Regions from separate parts of the Streptomyces sp. E-08 genome, predicted to be linked through region 2. Evidence: riboswitches for the same ligand, from Rfam matches in the RefSeq annotation. Region 2 holds a riboswitch; each other region holds the start of a gene.

Region 1 (7,534 bases), 1.9 Mb from region 2:
CGGGGCCAGCCGGACGGTCGCGCCGAGGACGGAGAGTCCGCGCGGTGCCACGACCACCGGCTCCAGGGAGACGGCGACCACCTCGGGGTGGTCGTCGACGAGACGGGAGACCCTCAGCAGCAGCTCCTCCAGGGCGGGGGTGTCCACGGGGGCGGAGCCGCGCCAGCCGAAGAGCAGCGGCGCGGTGCGGAGGGAGCGGATGAGTTCGGCGGCGTCCCGGTCGGTGGCCGGGACCAGCCGGTGGGCCGTGTCGCCGAGCAGTTCGGAGGCCGCGCCCGAGAGGCCGAAGGAGAGGACGGCGCCGACGGCCGGGTCGATCGCGGAGCGGACGACGGTGTCGACGCCCCGGGGCACCATCGCCTGGACGACCGGCTGGAGCTCCTCCGGCTTGCCGAGGACCTCGGTGAGCTCGGCGTACGCCGTGCGGAGCTGGTCCTCGGCGGCGAGGTCGAGCCGGACGCCCCCGAGGTCGGGGCGGTGGCGGAGGTGGGGAGCGGTGGTCTTGAGCGCGACGGGGTAGCCGAGCCGGCGGGCGGCCGCGACGGCGGCGTCGGGCGTGGGGGCGGGGAGGGTCGGCAGCACGGTGATGCCGTACCGCGCGAGCAGCGCCCCGGCCCGCTCGGTGTCCAGGGTCACACCACGGGCGTCCACGTCGTCACCGCCGAGCACGCCCTCGATGAGCGCGGCGGCCCCGGTCTCGTCGATGTCCTCGTACTCGGGCACCCGCCCGGGCTCTGCGGCCTGCCGCCGCCACTGCCCGTACCGCACGGCCTCGGCCAGCGCCCGCACGGCCCGCTCGGCAGCGGGGTACGCGGGGATGGTGGCCTGCTGTACGGGAGGGGTGGCCGGCGGCGTGGGGGTGCCTGCCTGCTCTGTCGTGGCCTTCTGCGCGGGAGCGGTGCCCGGCTGCACGGGGGTGCCTGCCTGCTCTGTCGTGGCCTTCTGCGCGGGAGCGGTGCCCGGCTGCACGGGGGCGCCGGCCTGCTGGACGCGAGAAACCGCCGGCACCACGGGGGTGACGGCACCGCGCCCCGCCGCCGGCCGGGTGCTCGTCGCCACCGCGAGGGCCTCCGCGAGGCCGCCCATCTCCACGTGGACGACGACGACCGGCTTCGTCGGCGCGGGGGCCGAGGCGACGGCCTCGCGGAGGGCGGCGGCCAGCACCTCGCCGTCGCCGAACTCGGTGGCCCCGTCCTCGCCGACCCAGGGGATCGCGGTGACGACCACCGCGTCGGACGTCTCGTCGGCGAGCGCCGCCGCGAGCGCGTCCCGGAAGTCCGCCGGGACCGCCGCCGTCGTCAGGTCGAGCGGCCGCAGCGGCCGCAGCCCCTCGGTCAGGCAGGCGTCGTACGTGAGGAGGCCGAGCGACTCGGAGTTGCCGAGGATCGCGACCCGGGGCCCGGCGGGCAGCGGCTGGGCGGCGAGGAGCAGTCCGGCGTCGACCAGTTCGGTGACGGTGTCGACGCGGATCACGCCGGCCTGGCGGAGCAGCGCGGAGACGGTGGCGTGCGGGATGCGGGTGACCGGCACCCGGTGGCCGGGCGGTGCGCTGCCGCTGTGCCGGGCGCCCTTGACGACCACGACGGGCTTGACGGCGGCGGTGCGGCGGGCGAGCCGGGTGAACTTCCGGGGGTTGCCGATGGACTCCAGGTAGAGGAGGACGACGTCGGTGCCGGGGTCGTCGTACCAGTGCTGGAGGAAGTCGTTGCCGGAGACGTCGGCGCGGTTGCCGGCCGAGATGAAGGAGGAGAGTCCGGCGCCCCGCCGGTGCAGGCCGGCGAGGAGGGCGATCCCGATGGCGCCGGACTGGGTGAAGAGCCCGATGCGCCCGGCGGCGGGCATCTGCGGGGCGAGGGAGGCGTTGAGCCGGACGTCGTCGGCGGTGTTGATGATCCCGAAGGCGTTGGGGCCGATGATGCGCATGCCGTACGAGCGGGCCTGGCGTACGAGCGCGCGCTGGCGCTCTCGGCCGGCGGCCCCGCTCTCGGCGTATCCGGCGGAGAGCACGACGAGGCCGCGCACCCCGTGCTCGCCGCAGTCGGCGACGGCCTCGGGCACCCGTTCGGCGGGGACGGCGACGACGGCCAGGTCCACGGGTTCGCCGATGGCGCCGACGGAGGGGTGGGCGGGCACGCCGTCGAGCTGTGTCTCTCCGGTGAGCGCGGCGTTCACCGCGTACACCCGTCCCGTGAAGCCGGCCCCGAGGAGGTTGCGGAGGACGGTCCGGCCGACACCGCCCGGTGCGCGTCCGGCGCCGACGACGGCGACGGAGCCGGGGGTGAGGAGCCGCTGCACGGAGCGCGCCTCGGCGCGCTGTTCGCGGGCGCGCTGGACGGCGAGGGAGCGGTCGGTCGGTTCGAGGTCGAGGTGGAGCCGGACGGAGCCGTCCTCGAAGCTGCGCTTCTGGGTGTAGCCCGCGTCGGTGAAGACCTTGATCATCTTGTTGTTGGCGGGGAGCACCTCGGCGGCGAAGCGCCGGATGTCCCGCTCGCGGGCGACCGCCGCGATGTGTTCGAGGAGGGCGGAGGCGACGCCCCTCCCCTGGTGCGCGTCCTGGACGAGGAAGGCGACCTCGGCCTCGTCGGCGGGGGCGGAGGCGGGCAGCCCTCGGTCGTTGATGCGGTCGTAGCGCACGGTGGCGATGAACTCGCCGCCGACGGTGGCCGCGAGCCCGACCCGGTCCACGAAGTCGTGGTGGGTGAAGCGGTGGACGTCCTTGGCGGACAGGCGCGGGTAGGGCGCGAAGAAGCGGTAGTACTTCGACTCGTCCGAGACCTGCTCGTAGAAGCTGACGAGGCGGTCGGCGTCGTCGGCGGTGATGGGCCGGATGCGGGCGGTGCCGCCGTCGCGGAGGACGACGTCCGCCTCCCAGTGGTCGGGGTAGTCGTGCTCCGGTGAGGCCGGTGGTTCCGCCGCTTCCGACTGCTCCGACGCGCTCTGCATGGGGTCAGCCTACGGCCGCGACACGACTGCAGCACCGGTCGCGCGGCGGGGGTGCTCGATGCAAGGTGTTGCCAGGCAGGACGGGCCGAAGGGCGGTCCGATCCGGGCCGAAGGGCGGCGCGAGCACCGCGCGACCCGTGAGAGACTGGTCTAGACAACCCGCTTGAGACTTGAAGGGCAACACCATGGCTGAGCGCCGCGTCAACGTCGGCTGGGCCGAGGGCCTGCACGCCCGCCCCGCGTCCATCTTCGTCCGTGCCGCCACGGCCTCCGGCGTGCCGGTGACGATCGCCAAGTCCGACGGCACCCCCGTGAACGCCGCCTCCATGCTCGCGGTGCTCGGCCTGGGCGCGCAGGGCGGCGAGGAGATCGTGCTCGCGTCGGAGGCCGACGGCGCCGAGGCCGCGCTCGACCGCCTGGCGAAGCTGGTCGCCGAGGGTCTGGACGAGCTCCCCGAGACCGTCTGATCCGGTCCCCCGTACGACGAATGGCCGTGGTCGCCGGAATTCCGGCGGCCACGGCCATTCTCATTGCTCCGCCTCGATTCCGGGCAGCACGAAATACCCGGGACGAATACCGGGTCGAATTCCTGTTCTTTGTATACGGCGCGCGCGTTAATTCCGGGCACTCGATGTGTTGACGGCATGTTGCGAAACCCTCACACGGCCGCGCTCCGGCCTTTTGAGCCGGTGCAGCGACAACGAGCGCTCCGCGTGCAGCGCGGTCAGCGCCCTCGCCCGCTCGGCGTCGCCGCGCGCCACGGCGTCCACGATCGCGCCGTGCTCGGCCCAGGCCTCGACCGGCAGGGCCGGCTGATCCACCACGTACGTCCAGGCGATCTTGTGCCGCAGCTGGGTGAGCAGCGCCGTCAGGGCCGGGCTCCCGGACGCCTGCGCGAGCGTCTCGTGGAACCAGCCGCCGAGCGAGCGCAGATCCTCGCCCTGGCCGCGCCTGGCCCGCTCCTGCCCCAGCCTGACCAGGCCGCGCAGCACCTTGAGGTGGGCTTCGGTGCGCCGCTGCGCGGCCCGCGCGGCGCCCAGCGGTTCGAGCAGCGCCCGCATGTCGAGCAGATCGGCCGCCTCCTGCTCGGTCGGCTCGGCGACATGGGCGCCCGCGTGGCGCCGGGTGACGACGAAGCCCTCGGACTCCAGGGTGCGCAGCGCCTCGCGGACCGGGACGCGGGAGACGCCGTACCGGCGGGCGAGCTGCTCCTCGGTCAGCCGAGCACCCCGCTCGAACGCGCCGGAGACGATGTCGTCCCGGATCGCCGTGCATACCGAGTGCGCGGGAATGCGCATGTCCGACCTCCGCCTTGGTCCGCGTGAGTCCATTCGATCAGCGCCTGTTCTGCGCCCGGTCTGCGACTCTATTGCAGCCTGCCGGAATTTCCGATGCCCCAGCGGAATTCATGGCCGTCTTTGACCGCCCTTGGCTGTCTTTTGATCAGCGAAAAGCCCCGGCTCAGTACGAGCCGGGGCTTTTGCGACGCGGTGCGCGGCGGGGATCCGGGCCGACGGCCCGGTCCGGGTCAGACGTTGACGCCGCGGGCGCGGAGGTACGCGACCGGGTTGATGTCCGAGCCGTAGTCGGGGCTCGTGCGCGCCTCGAAGTGGAGGTGCGGGCCCGTGGAGTTGCCGGAGGAGCCCGAGACGCCTATCTGCTGGCCGGGCTCGACGCTCTGGCCGACGTAGACCCCGATGGAGGAGAGGTGCCCGTACTGGGTGTACGTGCCGTCGTTCATCCGGACGACGATGTTGTTGCCGTACGCGCCGCCCCAGCCGGCCTCGACGACGGTGCCGGAGCCGACGGAGACGACCTGGGTGCCGTAGGCGGCGTGGAAGTCGACGCCGGAGTGGCTGCCGGAGGACCAGAGCGAGCCGCCGGTCTTGTAGCCGGTGGAGACGTACGAGCCGGCGACGGGGAGCTGGAAGGAGGCCAGGCGGCGGCGCTCGGCCTCGCGGGCGGCGCGCTCACGCTCCAGCCGGATCTCCTTGGCGCGGGCCTCGGCCTTGCGCTTGGCCTCGGCCTTGGCCTTCGCCTTGGCGATGGCCTCGACGGCCTCCTGCTCCTGGGCGGCGGCCTGGGCGTTGATCCGGTCCACAAGGGAGTCCTCGGTGATCACCTGGGTGAGACCGGTGTCCTCGGGGGAGCGGTTGTCCGTGTCCGCGGCGAGCGCCGGGGAGGCGAGGGATCCAATGACGCCGGTGGTGGCGAGCGTCGCGGCGCCGGCGATGCCCACGCTGCGGCGCGCCATCCGGCTCGGACCACGATGCTTCCCGGTGGCACGGGTGAACGCCATGTAGGGGCTGATCCTTTCCTTCCTTCTCGCCTACCGGGTTAGCTGACGGGTTCGGAGCAGGAAGGTCTCCTACGAGCCCCTCCGTCGAGACGAAGGCGCCCGATTCACCCCAGGGACTACGTGTGGGTCCCCGGCTCCCCAGGCTCGCGCCTGACGGGGACTCGGCGATGACTGTCCGATGCCGCGGCTGCGGCACGTGCAACTGACGAACAGCCGCCCCGACGCTATGCGGATCGTCTTTCAATCACCAACCAGACACGTCTTTTGTAAGACATGCCACAGGGCAAATAATCACCTTGCCCTCAATACGGACAAAGCGGAGGACCCCGACGAACTGGCCCGTCGGGGTCCTCCCGTTGTCGCGCGGTGGCCGGAATCAGCCGGTCACGACGGTCACTTCACCGATGCCGAGCGCCCGCACCGGCTCCGCGATCTGTGCCGCGTCACCGACGAGCACGGTGACGAGCCGGTCCACCGGGAACGCGCTGACCACGGCGGCCGTCGCCTCGACCGTGCCGGTCTCGGCCAGGCGCGCGTACAACTGCGCCTGGAAGTCGTCCGGCAGGTGCTGCTCCACCTGGTCGGCGAGCGTCCCGGCGACGGAGGCGGCCGTCTCGTACTTGAGGGGCGCCACGCCCACCAGGTTCTGCACGGCCGTCTCGCGCTCGGCGTCGGTCAGACCCTCGGCGGCCAGCGTGCGCAGCACCGCGAAGAGGTCCTCAAGTGCCGGACCCGTGTTCGGGGTGTCGAAGGATCCGCTGATGGCGAGCATCGCGGCGCCGTTCCCCCCGGCGTCCGAGCGGAGCACCTGACCGAAGGCCCGCACGCCGTACGTGTAGCCCTTCTCCTCGCGCAGGACCCGGTCCAGACGCGAGGTCAGGGTGCCACCGAGGCAGTACGTGCCGAGGATCCGGGCCGGCCAGACACGGTCGTGCCGGTCGGCGCCGATCCGGCCGATGAGCAGCTGCGTCTGCACCGCGCCGGGACGGTCCACGATGACGACCCGACCGGTGTCGTCGGCGGTGATCGGCGGCATCGGGAGCGGCTCGGCCGGCTCACCGGTCCAGGCGCCCAGCGTCTCGGCGAGGACCTTGTCCAGGTCGACGCCCGTCAGGTCGCCGACGACCACGGCGGTGGCCGTGCCGGGCCGGACGTGCGCGTCGAAGAAGGCGCGGACGGCGGCGGCGTCGATCGCGGCGACGGTCTCCTCGGTGCCCTGGCGCGGCCGGGACATCCGGGACTCGGCCGGGAACAGCTCCTTGGAGAGCTGCTTGGCGGCGCGGCGGGCCGGGTTGGCCGTCTCGTGCGGGATCTCGTCGAGACGGTTGCGCACCAGGCGCTCGACCTCGGTCTCCAGGAACGCCGGGGCGATCAGGGCCTCGGAGAGCAGCCCGAGCGCCTTGGGCAGCCGGGAGGCCGGGACCTCCAGGGAGACCCGTACGCCCGGGTGGTCGGCGTGCGCGTCGAGCGTGGCGCCGCAGCGCTCCAGCTCGGCCGCGAACTCCTCGGCACTGTGCTGGTCGGTGCCCTCGGAGAGCGCGCGGGCCATGATGGTGGCCACACCGTCGAGACCGGCCGGCTCGGCGTCCAGCGGGGCGGGCAGGAAGATCTCCACGGCGACGACCTGCTGGCCGGGGCGGTGGCTGGTGAGCAGGGTCAGACCGTTGTCCAGCTTCCCGCGGTCCGGGGCCGGGAAGGCCCACGGCTTCGCGGTGCCCGGCTGGGGCTGCGGGTGGAAGTCCATGCTCGTCAAGGACACGGCGGCGTCGGTCACTGGTCCGCTCCCTCTTCGTCGTCTTCGCCGTCGGCGCTGTCGCTCTGCTCGGTCGCCAGGGGCTCGTAGACGAGCACCGCGCGGTTGTCGGGGCGCAGCTTGGCCGCGGCGACCTCGCGCACCTCCTCGGCGGTGATCTCCAGGACGCGGTCGACGGCGGTCAGGGCGAGCTGCGGGTCGCCGAACAGCACGGCGAACCGGCACAGTTCGTCCGCGCGGCCCGCGACGGTGCCGAGCCGGTCCAGCCACTCGCGCTCCAACTGGGCCTGCGCGCGCTCCATCTCCTCGGGCGTGGGGCCCTCGGCGGCGAACCGGGCGAGCTCCTCGTCGACGGCCGCCTCGATCTGCGGGACCTCGACGCCCCCGGAGGTCTTGACGTCCAGCCAGCCCAGCGAGGGCGCCCCGGCGAGCCGCAGCAGGCCGAAGCCGGCGGCGACGGCCGTGCGGTCACGGCGGACCAGGCGGTTGTGCAGGCGGGAGGACTCCCCGCCGCCCAGGACCGTCAGGGCCAGGTCGGC
Region 2 (7,534 bases):
CGCCCGGCGGGTCCGCGCGGACACCTCCAGGAGGTGCAGGCCACCGTCCGGACCTTTGAGGCGGATCCTGCGGACCGGCGGCCGCCCGTCCGCCCCCGTGGCCTGCCGGGCCGCCGCCCACAGGGCGTAGCCGTCCTCGGGATCGAGCAGGGAGGTCAGGCCCTCGATCGAGCAGGGCGAGACGATTCCCGCCCCCAGGATGGCGAGCAGCCCGTCGTCCAGCGTCACCGTGCCCGAGTCCAGGTCCCAGGCGAAGGAGCCGAACCGGACCGGCGGTCCCGAGCCGGTGGGCAGCTGCACGCACACCGGCTCTCCGGGCCACTCGACCGCCACCCCCTGCCGGGACAGACCGGCCAGGGCCTCGCCGAGGCGGAGCGCGCCCCGGGTCATCCGGTTCCGGTCCCGCCCGTCGACCGGCACGCCCGGCGTCGGCGCCCGCAGCGCCACGAGCACGCCGTAGCGCTCGCGGCCGGCGACCACCGGCGCGTACAGCGAGGCGAAGGGGAACGGCAGGCTCGCCACCAGCTGCGGGAAGCGCCGCATGGTCTCCTCGACGTCCGCGAGATGGACGGCCTGCCCCGAGCGGTGCACCTCGGCGATGGGGAACGGCCGGTTCGCGTGCATCCGCGCCCACGGGCGGAACAGGGGCCCCGGCAGCCCCACCAGCACCGCCATCCGCAGCAGTCCAGGAGTGCCGGAGCGCAGGTACACCCCGCCCGCGTACCCGCCGACCTCCTCCACCGACGCGAGGGCCGCCTCCGCGAGCGCCCAGGTCAGCGCACCGGAAGCAGGCCCGTCGTCGGCTCCGTTCCCGGACGGAGGCCCGGTGCCGCCCGCCGGGCCGGAGCCGGACGCGCCGTGCGAGGTCACACAGCCAGCATGCCCCCGCCGCGAATGACCCCGCATCCCGTACCCGACACGCTCCCGCGCGCCCCTGGCGACGATATTGACCCCATGCGCCCGCACCGTCACACTCGGTCGTCGACCGTCGCCGTCGGCGCGCGGCGGCACGACCTCGCGAGCAGGGGGCACGATGACGGGCCAGGTTCTTCCGTACGACGTACACGGCGAGGGTCCCGGGAGGGCCCTCGTGCTCCACAACTGGTTCGGCGACCGCACCAGCTTCGCCCCGCTCCGCCCCCACCTGGACGGAGCCGTCGGCTCGTACGCCTTCGTCGACTGCCGGGGATACGGGGACGCCATCGACCGCGCGGGCGCGTACACCATGGAGGAGGTCGCGGCCGACGCCCTCGCGGTCGCCGACGACCTCGGCTGGGACGAGTTCTCCGTCATCGGTCACTCGATGGGCGGCAAGGCGGCTCAGCTCATGCTCCTCGACGCCCCGAACCGCATCCGCTCGATCATCGGCGTCTCACCCGTCTCCGCCGCCGGCTTCCCGCTCGACGGGGACACCTGGGAGCTCTTCGCGGGCGCCGCCGACGAACCGGCCAACCGGCGCGCGATCATCGACAACACCACCGGCGGACGCCACGACGACGCCTGGCTGAGCGCACTCGTCGACCGCTCCGTCACCCGCTCCTCCGCGACGGCCTTCCGCGCCTACCTGGACTCCTGGTCCCGCACCGACTTCCACGAGCGCGTCCGTGACAACCCGGTCCCCGTCCTGCTCGTGGTCGGCGCGCACGACCCCGCGCTCGGCTCCGAGGCGATGGAGACCACCTGGCTGCGCTGGTACCCCAACGCCCGCCTCGAAGTGTTCAAGGACGCCGGTCACTACGCCCCGGAGGAGGCCCCGCAGGCACTCGCGGAGGCGATCGAGGCCTTCCTCGGCAGCTGAGAACCGCCCGTCCGACGTCTCATCCGAAGGTGGACGGAACCGACGACTTTAGAGGACAGCGGTGGGGCTCCCCGGCGTCGGATCATCATGCTCTCGACCTCAGGGGGCGGTCTTCCAGGGACCGTCCACGACCGGCAGGAGCACCACCGATGGGCCTCGCGCAGTCGCAGCACCGTTTTCTCGTCCGGCAGAAGGTCACGCCCATGGCCAACCGCTACCTGGTGCACACCGCCGGCCCGGACGGCGGCGAGGGCGAACTCGTCGCGTTCGCCCACCAGAAGAGGATGGCGCTGAAGGAGCACGTCACCTTCTACACCGACGAGTCCAAGCGCCAGGTCCTCTTCACCTTCAAGGCCCGTCAGGTCATCGACCTCGGCGCGACGTACGACGTGGTCGGAGCCTCCGGCACCCGACTCGGCTCCTTCCGCAAGGACTTCGGTGCCTCCCTGCTGCGCAGCACCTGGCACATGAGCCGGGAGGGCGCGGCGGCGGAGGTCACCGGCCAGGAGCGGAACGAGACGGTGGCGCTGCTGCGGCGGGCCTGGGAGTTCCTGCCCTTCACGGACCTCCTTCCGTTCGTCGTGCCGTACCACTTCGACTTCGCCGAGGGAGGGCGCTCCGTCATGTCGGTCGACAAGCGGTTCGGGATCCGGGACCGGTACGTGCTCGACATAGCCGACCCCGAGCTCGACCGGCGCCTGGCGATAGCCCAGGCCGTGGCCCTCGACGCCCTGCAGTCCCGCTGACCCCTCGGTCCCTCGGTCCGTCGGTCCGGTCGCAGGCCGGTCACCGGTCCTCCGTCCTCGGTGGCGGACCCGTCTACCCTGGAGAGACGGGCAGGGGACGGGGCACGCCGTCCCTCCCCGGGCCCCAGCCGCGGAGGCGGAAGGGCGGCGGAACCATGTTCTTCAGGGATCGCACGGACGCGGGGCGGCAGCTCGCCGCCCGGCTCGACCACCTCAAGGGCCAGGACGTCGTGGTCCTCGGGCTCCCGCGGGGTGGCGTGCCGGTGGCGGTGGAGGTCGCCGAGGCCCTCGACGCGCCGCTCGACATCTGCCTCGTACGGAAGCTCGGGGTGCCTCACCAGCCGGAACTCGCGATGGGGGCGCTCGGGGAGGGCGGCGTCCGGGTCCTCAACGAGCGGGTGATCCGTGAGACCGGTGTGGGTGAGCGCGCTCTCGCGGCGGTGGAGGAGCGGGAGCACGCGGAGCTCGACCAGCGCGCCCTGCGATATCGGGGCAGCCGGGCGTCCGTGCCGCTCGACGGGCGGACGGTCGTCGTGGTCGACGACGGGCTGGCCACGGGGGCCACGGCGCTGGCGGCCTGCCGGGTGGTCCGGGCCCGGGGCGCCGCCCGGATCGTCCTCGCCGTCCCCGTGGCACCGCGTGGCTGGACGACCCGCCTCGGCGGAGAGGCCGACGAGACCGTCAGCGTGCACGCGCCGGAGCTCTTCTTCGCGATCGGGCAGTTCTACCGGGACTTCTCGCAGACCCCGGACGCCGAGGTCATCGCCGGCCTGGAGCGGAACAGGACCGCGCGTGTCCCGGTCGTCCAGGACACGGACGTCAGGATCCCGGTCGGGGGCGTCGCCCTCGGCGGGCGGCTCGCGGTGCCCGAGGACGCGGGCGGCATCGTCCTGTTCGCCCACGGCAGCGGCAGCAGCCGGCACAGCCCCCGGAACCGGGCGGTCGCCACCGCGCTCAACCGGGCGGGTCTCGGGACGCTGCTCTTCGACCTGCTGACCGAGGCGGAGGCGACCGACCGGGCGCACGTGTTCGACACGCCGCTCCTCGCCGGGCGGCTCGCCGGGGCCACGGAGTGGCTGGCCGCGCGGCCCGAGAGCACCGGGCTCCCGATCGGGTACTTCGGCGCGAGCACGGGCGCCGCCGCCGCGCTGTGGGCGGCGGGCGATCCCGCGTCCCCGGTGAGCGCCGTCGTCTCGCGCGGCGGCCGGCCGGACCTGGCGGCCGAGCACCTGGCCCGGGTGCGCGCCCCGACGCTCCTGGTGGTGGGCGGTGCCGACGCGCTGGTCCTGGACCTCAACCGGCGGGCCCTGGAGCTGCTGCGCTGTGAGAACCGGCTCGCCGTGGTGGGGGGCGCCGGGCACCTCTTCGAGGAGCCGGGCGCCCTGGAGGAGGTGGCGGACCTCGCCACCTCCTGGTTCGCCGGGCACTTCCGGCGGCAGGGGATCAGTACGCCGAGTTGACGTTGTCGATGGAGCCGTAGCGGTCGGCCGCGTAGTTGCAGGCGGCGGTGATGTTGGCGACCGGGTCGAACAGGTCCATGGACGTGCCGGGCACGTGGTAGGCCAGGAAGGTCGGCTCGATGACCTGGAGGAGGCCCTTCGAGGGGGTGCCGGCGACCGCGTTGGAGTCCCAGAGGTTGATGGCCTGGGGGTTGCCGGAGGACTCGCGCATGACGTTGCGGTAGATCCCGTCGTAGGAACCGGGGATGTTTCGCTGGCCCATGATGGCCAGCGACTCACGGATCCAGCCGTCGAGGTTGTCGGCGTAGTTGGTGGCCGCGATCGGGGCTGCCTTGACGGCGGCGGAGGGGGCGGCGACGGCCGGAGCGGCCGCGGCGGCCGAGGAGCCCGTCCCGGTGGCGACGGCAGGGGCGGCAGCGCGGCGCTCGGAGCGGCTCGCCCGCTCGTTCGTGGCGGACTTCTTCGCCTTGGCCTCGGCGGGGACGGCCTTCACGGAATCCCGACGAATCGTCAGTTCAAGACCGGGGTGAATGAGTGACGGGTTGTCACCCACGACGCTCTTGTTGGCGTGGTAAAGGCTCTTCCAGCCGCCCTGAATTCCCTTCTTGTGGGCGATCAGAGAAAGCGAGTCACCACTCACGACGGTGTACGTACGCGCGGCGGCCGGGGCCGTGGGGGCCTTGACGGCGATCGTCGCGGCGGGAGCGGCGGGAGACTGGACGGCGATCTGCGGGGCGCCGGACAGCGGCGCGGCACCGGCGACGGCCGGGGCGATGAGGGGCAGGGTCAGGGCGACGCCACCGGTGCCGACCAGGGCGAGGCCGCGGGAGACGTGGCCGAGACGGGGGCGGCGGTGCTTACCGTGAGCAGGCATGACGGTTTCCTCTCCGGCGCCTGCGGGGTGAGCTGTCGGGTTCGGACGGGAGATGTCCGGCCGCGCGCACGCGGCTGCACCCCGAGCCGTTCCGGATTCCGGACCGGCGTATTCGTGGGTCCCCCGCTCCTGCCGTCGGGTGAAAAGGGAGTTTTACCGAGCGGCGGCAGGATTGGGCGTTCCGCTCGAATGGAGGTGACCGTAGGCCAGTAATGCGATCGATAACAAGGGGAGCGGATGTCGGGTATCGGGAAATGGATCACCGAATTCGCGGAATTCAAGATCGATGCCGCCGCGGGACCGTTGAACTTCCTTGCCCGGTACGGGGTGGGCGGAGATGCCGGGAAGGGGCGGGGCTCGATGAGTGAGTCGCGTCACCCGGGGCACAATGTCCGAATATGGGTTTTAATTCCGTGCTGGGTAAATAGGGCGGAAATCTCCGCGACGGGGCGTTCGGGCGGGCGACTCTCCCGGTGGGTTCAAAAGTCGCAAAACAGACATTCTTCTTGAAGGATGGAGGGAGCCGACCCAGGAGCCGCAACATGCCACCTTCCGCCTCCCTCCTCAGCCCCGACAGCCTCGACCGCGAGGCGGCCGCCCTCTTCGAGAGCGCCACCTGGCAGCGGATCGTCACGGACTGGACCGCCCCCGAGGAACCGCCCCCGGCGGAGGAGGGCTGGCGGGAGCTGCTCAGCGTGCCGGTGGACCGGCTCGTGGCCGACGCCCTGGCCGCCCTGCCGCCGGAGCTCCCCGGCGAGCGCCGGCTCCCGGGACGGCTCGGGGCCGTGCTCCCGGACCGGCTGCACTCCTGGCGCCGCATCGGCCAGGCCCGGCTGCGGCCCTCCGTGCACCTCGGGTACGCGCGCCTGGTGCTGACGGAGTGGGGTTGGCAGAACGCCCCCTACAGACTGCGTGACGTCCGCGGAGCGCGCTGCGTCTGCGGCGCCCTCCTCGCCGCCCACCGCCTCGGCTACGGCGGCGCGGACACCATGAACGAGGCGGCCGCCTGGATCATGACCGAGCTCCGGTCGCGCGGGTGGCACGGCCTGATCGGGCCGTGGAACCGGGCTCCCGGCCGTACGGCCGCCGACGCGGTGGCGCTCCTCGACGCCACGGTCCGCCGCGCCGCGCACGCGGGCCGCTGACCCCGTGCCCGCCTGCCGGGCGGCGACCGGAGGCCGCCGCCCGGCAGGCGGGGGAGGAGGGGGTCAGCCGCTGACGCTCGGGGCGCCGGTCTCGATGTGGCCGGTGTACCGGCGCGACCAGGTCCCGTCGATGTCGGCGAGGACCGTGAAGTCGTACCAGCCGCCGTTGTACGCCACCGCGTTGAAGAAGTCCTCGCGGCTGGAGTTCGCAGGCACCGTGTACGTCCACGGACCGTCCGAGCGGTAGGCGTTCGAGCGGATCGTGAAGGTGACCGGGCCGGCCGAGCTGTTGGTCATCCTGAACCACAGCGCGGTCTTGCCCGTCCCCGACTCGGGTGCGAACCGTGCGGCCACCTCGACGGCCTTGCCCGCCTTGGAGGCGTCCCCGATGAACCGGCGCAGGAAGCGGTTGGGGCCCATCATCGAGATGTCGTACTTCCCCGAACCCGACCCCAGGCCGATGTTGAAGAAGTCCGTGGCCGTGTCGCCGGGGTCGACGGTGTACTGCCAGGCGGCGGTGTCCCGGTACTGGTGCGGATGGATCGAGAAGTGCGCCGACCGCTTGGCCTCCGCGCCCTGGTTGGTCATCGAGAACCAGGCCAGGATCTTGCCCGCGGCGCCGAACTCGAAGCGGTCGAGGTTGCCGTTCGCCTGGTACGGCAGGGCGCGTGCCGGACGGGTGCCGGGCTCCTGCGCGGGCAGTGCGTTGTTCTGCGGGGCCGGGTTCGGCAGCGGGCCGCAGGTGGCCTGCCCGATGACCTTCGCCGTGGAGGGGAGGTCCGCGGGCACTCCGTACACCGGGTGGGCGAAGTCGAAGACGCCGGTCAGATCGCCCGTGACCTTCCGGCGCCAGGCGCTGATGTTCGGACAGGTGGCCGGGGTGCCGAGCGCCGCCGTCCAGGTCTCCATGAAGCGCAGCACCGACGTGTGGTCGAAGACCTCGGAGCTCACCCAGCCACCGCGCGTCCACGGGGACATGACAAGCATCGGGACGCGGAAGCCCAGGCCGATCGGGACGCCGTCCAGGTACTCGCCCGCGGTGCCCGGAGGGGCGACCGGCGGCGGCACGTGGTCGAAGAAGCCGTCGTTCTCGTCGTAGTTGAGGAAGAGCACCGTGGAGTCGAACACCTCGGGGTTCGCGGCCAGCGCGCGGTAGACGAGGTCGACGAAGTGGGCGCCGTCCCCCGGCGGGGCGTACGGGTGCTCCGAGAAGGCCTCGTTCGCGACGACCCACGACACCTGCGGCAGGGTGCCCGCGACGACGTCGGCGCGGATCGCCGCGGCGATGTCGTCCGGCGTCGAGCCGGTCACCTTCGGGACCGAGCCCATGCCCCGGTCGTACAGCGGGTCCCCGGGCCGCGCGTCGGTGAACTTCTTGAAGTACGCGAGGCCGTTGTCGCCGTAGTTGTCCTGGGCGTTCTGGTAGACCTTCCAGCTCACCCCGGCGCGCTGGAGCGCCTCGGCGTACGTCTCCCAGGTGAGGCCCGACTCGTCGCCGCCGTCCTTGCTGG
Region 3 (7,534 bases), 4.7 Mb from region 2:
ACCTGCGCGGCGGAGATCCGGGAGTGGTGGACCTTCTCGGAGTCGTACGCGGGGAGCCCGAGCGCGATGGCGGCGACCGTGGTCACCGAGCCGGCGAGCCCGACGAGGGTCTCGGCCGTGTCGATCGGCACGGTCCCGGCGGCCAGGTCGAGCGCACCGCGGACGTCGGCGCGGATCGCGGCGACCTCCTCGGCGGTCGGCGGGTCGTGGCGGACGTGTCGCTCGGTGAGCCGGACGCAGCCGATGTCGACGGAGCGGGCCGCCTCGACGTGCTTGTTGCCGACGACGAACTCGGTGGAGCCGCCGCCGATGTCCACGACCAGGCGGCGGTCGTCCCCGTGCAGCTCGCCGGTGGCGCCGGTGAAGGAGAACGCGGCCTCCTGGTCTCCGGTGATGACCTCGGGCTCGACGCCCAGGATCTCCACGACCCCGTCCACGAAGTCCTGGCGGTTCTCGGCGTCGCGGGAGGCGGAGGTGGCGACGAAGCGGACCCGCTCGGCGCCCAGCTCCTCGATGACCCGGGCGTACTCGCGGCAGGCCGCGAAGGTCCGCTCCAGGGCCTCGGGGGCGAGCCGTCCGGTCCTGTCGACGCCCTGCCCGAGCCGGACGATCGTCATCCGCCGGTCCAGCTCGACGAGGTCGCCCGTCTCCGGGTGGACGTCCGCGACGAGGAGGCGGATGGAGTTCGTACCGCAGTCGATTCCGGCGACCCGGGTCACTTCTCCTCGCCCTCCTTCTTCTCCGCGCACGGCGTCACGCACGGGCCCTTCGCCCACCACTCCGGCAGCATCGCGAGCGCCTCGTCGCCGAAGGGGTTCACGCCCGGGCCCGCCACGAGCGAGTGACCGACGAGGACGTGCAGGCACTTGACCCGGTCCGGCATGCCGCCGGCGCTGGGGAAGCCCTCCAGGACCTCGATGGCGTCACGGCGGGCGAGGTAGTCCTCGTGCGCGGCCCGGTAGGCGGCGGCGAGCTCCGGGTCGGTGGCGAGCCGGGCCTGCATCTCCTTCATGACCCCGTTGGCCTCCAGCGTGCCGATGGCCGAGGCCGCCCGCGGGCAGGTCAGGTAGTACGTGGTCGGGAACGGCGTGCCGTCGGGGAGCCGGGGCGCGGTCTCGACGACGTCCGGGTTGCCGCACGGGCAGCGGTGCGCGATGGCGCGCAGGCCGCGGGGCGGGCGGCCGAGCTGGAGCTCGAAGGCCGCGATGTCCGTCTCGGTCGGCTCGGTGCGTTCGGTCTGCGGAGGGGGCGTTTCCATGTCTGCCTTGTTCGTGTCGCGGAGGGGTCAGGGTCGGTCGGCGTGGTCGACGCCGTCCCAGAGGTTGTCGTACCAGGGGCGGTCGGCCGTGCCCTGGTCGGCGCGGGGCCGTTGCTCCGCGTCGGGGTCGTTCACGGTGAAGCCGGTCTCGCCGGGCAGCACGTAGTGCAGGTGCTCGCGGGCGAGGCGGCGGACGTAGGACGGGTCCTGGAGGCGCGCCTTCTCGTCCTTCAGTTCCTCGACCCGCCGGGCGGCCTCGGCGGCCCGGCGCTCCTGCTCGGCGATCTCGCCCTGCTGGGAGACGTAGCTCCGCATGGGATAGGCGAGGGCGACGACGAGGGAGCAGACCACGAGGGCGAGGAAGGCCGCGCGGCCGGTGAGCCGGGAGCGGCGGGCCTGGCGGCGGGTCTGGGAGCGGTAGACACGGGCGGCGGTCTGCTCTCCGAGCAGCCTGATCCGGGTCGCGGTCGAGAACCGGTCCCGGTCCTTCGCGGCCATGTCGTGTCGCCTCCCCTGTTCACGCGTACGTCCCCGCACACGGTACGGGACCGAGTGCGGGGACGTACGGATCAGAGCAGGTGTCAGCCCTTGATCAGCCCTTGCCCCTCTTCATCAGTTCGCAGTGCGAAACCGCGGGAACGCGCTGCGGCCGGCGTAGACCGCGGCGTCGTCGAGGATCTCCTCGATGCGCAGGAGCTGGTTGTACTTGGCGACGCGCTCGGAGCGGGCCGGGGCGCCGGTCTTGATCTGGCCGCAGTTGGTGGCGACGGCGAGGTCGGCGATGGTGACGTCCTCGGTCTCGCCGGAGCGGTGCGACATCATGCACTTGAAGCCGTTGCGCTGGGCGAGCTCGACGGCGTCGAGGGTCTCGGTCAGCGAACCGATCTGGTTGACCTTGACGAGCAGGGCGTTGGCGGTGCCCTCCTCGATGCCGCGGGCCAGGCGCTCCGGGTTGGTGACGAACAGGTCGTCGCCGACGAGCTGGACCTTGGCGCCGAGCTTGTCGGTGATGACCTTCCAGCCGGCCCAGTCGTCCTCGAACAGCGGGTCCTCGATGGAGACGAGCGGGTACGCGGAGACGAGCTCCTCGTAGTACTCGGTCATCTCGGCGGCCGAGCGGGACTTGCCCTCGAACTCGTACTTTCCGTCCTTGTAGAACTCGGACGCGGCGACGTCGAGCGCCAGCGCGATGTCCTTGCCCGGGACGTAGCCGGCCTGCTTGATGGCCTCCAGGATGAGGTCGAGCGCCTCACGGTTGGAGTCCAGGTTCGGGGCGAAGCCGCCCTCGTCGCCGAGGCCGGTGGAGAGGCCCTTGGTCTTCAGGACGGACTTGAGGGTGTGGTAGACCTCGGTGCCCCAGCGGAGGGCCTCGGAGAAGGACTCCGCGCCGATCGGGGCGATCATGAACTCCTGGATGTCGACGTTGGAGTCGGCGTGCGACCCACCGTTGAGGATGTTCATCATCGGAACGGGCAGCAGGTGCGCGTTCGGGCCGCCCAGGTAGCGGAAGAGCGGGAGGTCGCTGGCCTCGGAGGCGGCGTGCGCGACGGCGAGCGAGACGCCGAGGATGGCGTTGGCGCCGAGCGAGCCCTTGTTCTCCGTGGCGTCCAGGTCGAACATGGCCTGGTCGATCAGGCGCTGCTCGGTGGCGTCGTAGCCGACGAGCTCCGGGCCGATCTGCTCGATGACGGCGAGGACGGCCTTCTCGACACCCTTGCCCTGGTAGCGGTTGGGGTCACCGTCGCGAAGCTCGATGGCCTCGAACGCACCGGTGGAGGCGCCGGACGGAACAGCAGCACGGCCGGTGCTGCCGTCGTCGAGGCCGACCTCGACCTCGACCGTGGGGTTGCCTCGGGAGTCCAGGATTTCCCGGGCTACGACGACGTCGATGGACGGCACGAGCATCTCCTTCTGGGATGTGACGCTGGATGTGACGCAAGGTCGGTGCAGGGTCGCTTGGCCTTGCGACAAGAGCCTAACCGGCTCGGGGGCTCCCGCCCGCCGTGCGCCCGCCCCCTGGGACGAAAAAGGACCCAAGGGCACGCATCTCGGGACGAAGGGCCCCGGACCTACTGTGCGGTAACCCTCGGAACCCTCAGGCCCCCCGTAATGACTCGGAACCGTCAGCTTTCCCCGTATAAGGGGAAACCCCGGTCCGGCGCGCACGGGGGAAGGGCACGCCGGACCGGGGTGGTCACCGCGGGAGGGTCGTCGGGGCCGCGTGAGCCGCCGGACTCACGCGGGCCGCCGGGCTCACTTCAGGTGGAGCTGCTGACCCGGGTAGATGAGGTCGGCGTTCTCGACGACGCCCTTGTTCAGCTCGAAGAGCTTGGCCCAGCCGCCCTTGACGCCGTGCGCCTGGGCGATCTTGGAGAGGGTGTCGCCGGCCACGACCTTGTACTCGCCGTCACCCTTCTTGACCGTCTTGCCGGTGGGCGTGGTGACGGTCTTCTTGGCGGCGGCCTTCGGGGCCTGGCGCTGCTCGCTGCGGGTGGTCGGCTGCTCGGCGCGACGCTCCTGCTGCTTCGGGGCGGCCTGCTGCTTCGGAGCGGCCTGCTGCTGGGTCTGCTGCGGGGCGCTCTCGGCGGCACCGCCGTCGTAGGAAGCGCCCGAGAGGCCGACGCCGCAGCTCGGCCAGGCACCCTTGCCCTGGCCCGCGAGGACCTTCTCGGCGATGGCGATCTGCTGGGTCTTCGACGCCAGGTCGGCGCGCGCGGCGTAGGCGGTGCCACCGAACGCGGCCCAGGTGGAGTTGGTGAACTGCAGGCCGCCGTAGAAGCCGTTGCCGGTGTTGATGGCCCAGTTGCCACCGGACTCGCACTGGGCGACGGTGTCCCACTCGGCGGCCGTGGCGGCGGAGGCGGTGCCCGCGGTCAGCAGCGGGGCGGCGACGGCGACACCGGTGACGCCGACGAGCGTGGCGACCTGGGTGGCCTTGGAGGGACGACGGTGTTTGCCCTTGGCGGAAAACAGCATGGGAATTCTCCTCACCGACGCCTGTGAGGTGAGCTGTCGGGTTCGGGCCGGAAAGTTGCCCGGCCGCGTGTCCTTGCACGCGGCTTCACCCCAAGCCGATCGTCGGCCGTCTGTCTCAACGGCCGGGACCGGCACTTACCTTGGGTCCCCCACTCCTGCCTTCGGCGCTTGCGCGACGACTGTTCCCATCGGCCGACGGCAGGATTCGGCGTTTCGGTCGACGGGGCCCGCGGTGGCGAGCGGTGACGACCGTAGACACAGACCCACCGGAAGTTCAAAGAGGCCCATTGCGGAAAAATCGGCCCCGCTTGCCCTCCGGTGGGCGGCGTTTGTGCAGGTGAGAGGTGACGGGAGCAAAGTTTGCGGACGTGACACGCCAGTTGGGGCGAAGAGACCCATGTCTCACTTGCCCAGAACCGGACATAAGCCCGCGAACTAGCCTTCCGTCGCCGTCGAACCCACCGTCAGGTCAAGGCTCTGACCAGGCAGGATGAGGTCCGGATCGATACCCACCGTCTGCCGGTTGGCGTCGTAGAGGGCGGTCCAGCCTCCGGGGAGTTCGTTCTCCTGCACAATGCCGGACAGGCTGTCACCCGGCCGCACGGTGTACTCGCCCGAAGTGTCCTGACTGTCCGTTGCGTCCGAATTCTTCGTGTCGTCAGTCACCGGCGTGTCGTCGACCTTCCCCGCGGACTTCCCCGCGGACGCGTCCACGCCCGACGCGTGCCGACCCGATTCGGCCGAACTGTCCGGCTTGCCGGACTCCTCCGGGGCGGCCTCGCCCCGGTGCTTGCCCGTGCCGGGCGTGGCCGACGGCGCGTCACCCTCCGGCGACCCGGACGAATCCGGCGTACCGGGCGTAACGGATGCGTCGGGTGTGACCGGCGCCGCCGGGGTGGCGGGCGTGGCCGGGGAGGCGGAGGTCGCCGGAGTGGCCGGGGAGGCCGGCGTCACGGGGGCGGACGTGGCGGACCGGTCCGCCGTCCCCGTGGCGCCCGCGGGGGCGGCCGGGGTGCCCGCGGTGCGGTTGGACTCGGGGAGGGGCCCGCTGGGGGTCGTCGGGACGGCGGTCGGGCCGGGGTTCACCCCGGTGGCCTTCCCGTCGTTCTTCAGGCCGGCGATCGGCGCGCAGGTGGCCCACTCGTCGCTGCCCTTGGCAAGCGCCTTCTCGGCCACCGCGATCTGCTGGGCGCGGCTGGCGAGGTCGGGGCTGGGCGCGTACGCCAGGCCGCCGTTCCGCTCCCAGCTGGCCTGGGTGAACTGGAGGCCGCCGTACATCCCGTTGCCGAAGTTGGCGCTCCACTGGCCGCCGGACTCGCACTCGGCGACCCGGTCCCACGTGGCGGCGTCGGCCGCGGAGGCGGATCCCGTGGCGAGCAACGGCAGCGCCATGGCGGATCCGGTCACGCCGGCGGCGACGACGATGGCGGGAGCCTGACGGGGGCGACGGTGTCGTCCGTTCCCGGAACGCATAGGAGGGCCTTTCGCGTGACGGCTGAGACTGCCGGGAAACGTAGCGGCATTCGAACGTCCGTCACAAGTCGATCGCCCCGCGATCACGTGAAGATCACATTTCTGATGAACCGTCAGTGGTCAAGAGGGGTACGGAAGGGGAGAACTCCACCGGAAGCGTGCGCAAGCCCCGCATGATGAGCCCTCCGCGCCACCGCAGTTCGGCCGGATCGGCGGCAAGTCGCAGATCCGGCAGACGAGTCAGCAGGGTCGCGAGCGCCGCCTGTCCCTCCAGGCGGGCGAGCGGGGCGCCCAGGCAGTAGTGGATGCCGTGCCCGTACCCGAGGTGCTGGTTGTCGCGCCGCGCGAGGTCGAGGACGTCCGGCCCGTCGAACCGCTCCGGGTCCCGGTCGGCGGCGGCGAGCACCACGAGCACCGGGTCGCCCGCCGGGATCTCCTGCCCGCCGATGGTCAGCGCCCGCGTCGCGTACCGCCAGGTCGCCATCTCCACGGGCCCGTCGAACCGCAGCAGCTCCTCGACGCCGGTCTCCAGGAGCCCGGTCTCCCCTGCCGCGAGGGAGGCCTGGAGCAGCGCGCGCTGCTCGGGGTGCCGAAGAAGTGCGTAAAGTCCGTTCCCCACCAGATTCACGGTCGTCTCGAAGCCGGCGAAGAGCAGGATGAAGGCCATGGCGGCGGCCTCGTTCTCGGTGAGGTGCTCGCCGTGGTCGGAGGCCTTGATGAGCCCCGAGATCAGGTCGTCTCCCGGCTCCTCGCGCTTGCGGTGGATCAGTTCGGCGAGATAGCCGCGCATCTTCTTCACCGACCGCGCGACCCCGCCGCGCGGCCCGCCGCCGTGCCGGATCATCATCCCGGCCCAGTCCCGGAAGTCGTCCTGGTCCTCCGGCGGCACCCCGAGGAGGTCGCAGATCGCGTAGATCGGCAGCGGGAAGGCGAACTCGTGGATGAGGTCGGCGCTCCCCCTCTCCACGAAGGAGTCGATGAGCCGGTCCGTCAGCTCCTGCACGCGCGGCGCGAACTCGGCGACCCTGCGCGGGGTGAACGCCTTCGACACGAGCCGCCGCAGCCGGGTGTGGTCCGGCGGGTCGATGTTGAGCAGATGCGTCATCAGTTCGGCCTTGCGCTCGCCCGGGATGCCCGTCTTGCCCCTCGCGTGCGGGGACTCGTCGTGGTGCGCGGGGTTCTTGGAGAGCCTCTGGTCGGCCAGGGCCTGCCGGGCGTCCGCGTACCGGGTCACGAGCCAGGCCTCGACCCCGCTGGGCAGCGTCGTCCGGTGCACGGGCGCGTGCTCCCGCAGCCAGGCGTAGGCGGGGTACGGATCGCTCGCGAACTCCCAGGTGAAGAGCGTGGGGACGGGCTGAGGGGTGGGGGCGGTGCTCACGCCACGACCGTACAGGGCGGCCCCGGAGGAGCATTCACGGAGAAGCGTGATCAAACGGCGCGGCTCGTGCCCTAGATTCTTGTCGGTGGATCCCCAGCTGCTCAGAAGCACGTTCGCGGTCGTCGAGAGACGCGCCGAGCACGCCGTCACGTTCTTCTACTCGCACCTCTTCTGGAACAACCCGGGTGTGCGCGCGCTCTTCCCCGAGGACATGCTCCCGCAGCGGGACCGGCTCTTCGCCGCGCTCACCCATGTGGTGACCCACCTGGAGGACCCCCGGCTCGCGGGATACCTGGGGCGGCTGGGGCGCGACCACCGCAAGTTCCTCGCCTCCCCCGCGCTGTACGCGGCCGTCGGGCAGAGCCTGCTCGCCGCGTTCGCGCACGCCTCCGGTGCCGCGTGGACGATCGAGACGGAGAAGGCCTGGTCCGAGGCGTACGGCCAGGTCT

Evidence for each region. A riboswitch is a leader RNA that binds a small molecule or an ion and turns the genes downstream of it on or off. The one in region 2 is predicted to bind cyclic di-AMP.
Region 1: another riboswitch for cyclic di-AMP. It lies ahead of ACN9MM_RS29085 (M23 family metallopeptidase); the one in region 2 lies ahead of ACN9MM_RS37475 (transglycosylase SLT domain-containing protein).
Region 3: another riboswitch for cyclic di-AMP. It lies ahead of ACN9MM_RS15910 (transglycosylase family protein); the one in region 2 lies ahead of ACN9MM_RS37475 (transglycosylase SLT domain-containing protein).

Annotation. Positions count from the first base shown of each region.
Region 1 covers NZ_CP183971.1:6,301,982-6,309,515, reverse strand. Annotated here, with positions in the region: gene ACN9MM_RS29100 (GNAT family N-acetyltransferase) at 1-2,943, opposite strand, end outside; gene ACN9MM_RS29095 (HPr family phosphocarrier protein) at 3,129-3,410, shown strand; gene ACN9MM_RS29090 (GntR family transcriptional regulator) at 3,558-4,241, opposite strand; gene ACN9MM_RS29085 (M23 family metallopeptidase) at 4,472-5,242, opposite strand; cyclic di-AMP (ydaO/yuaA leader) riboswitch at 5,255-5,419, opposite strand; gene ACN9MM_RS29080 (M16 family metallopeptidase) at 5,619-6,986, opposite strand; gene ACN9MM_RS29075 (M16 family metallopeptidase) at 7,013-7,534, opposite strand, start outside.
Region 2 covers NZ_CP183971.1:8,195,330-8,202,863, forward strand. Annotated here, with positions in the region: gene ACN9MM_RS37455 (SpoIIE family protein phosphatase) at 1-870, opposite strand, end outside; gene ACN9MM_RS37460 (alpha/beta fold hydrolase) at 1,034-1,798, shown strand; gene ACN9MM_RS37465 (hypothetical protein) at 1,948-2,544, shown strand; gene ACN9MM_RS37470 (phosphoribosyltransferase family protein) at 2,700-4,004, shown strand; gene ACN9MM_RS37475 (transglycosylase SLT domain-containing protein) at 3,988-4,878, opposite strand; cyclic di-AMP (ydaO/yuaA leader) riboswitch at 4,881-5,039, opposite strand; gene ACN9MM_RS37480 (DUF6197 family protein) at 5,421-6,023, shown strand; gene ACN9MM_RS37485 (phosphocholine-specific phospholipase C) at 6,087-7,534, opposite strand, start outside.
Region 3 covers NZ_CP183971.1:3,503,989-3,511,522, forward strand. Annotated here, with positions in the region: gene ACN9MM_RS15890 (exopolyphosphatase) at 1-719, opposite strand, end outside; gene ACN9MM_RS15895 (DUF501 domain-containing protein) at 716-1,258, opposite strand; gene ACN9MM_RS15900 (FtsB family cell division protein) at 1,286-1,756, opposite strand; gene eno (phosphopyruvate hydratase) at 1,871-3,157, opposite strand; gene ACN9MM_RS15910 (transglycosylase family protein) at 3,512-4,234, opposite strand; cyclic di-AMP (ydaO/yuaA leader) riboswitch at 4,238-4,411, opposite strand; gene ACN9MM_RS15915 (transglycosylase family protein) at 4,670-5,707, opposite strand; gene ACN9MM_RS15920 (cytochrome P450 family protein) at 5,802-7,085, opposite strand; gene ACN9MM_RS15925 (globin domain-containing protein) at 7,171-7,534, shown strand, end outside.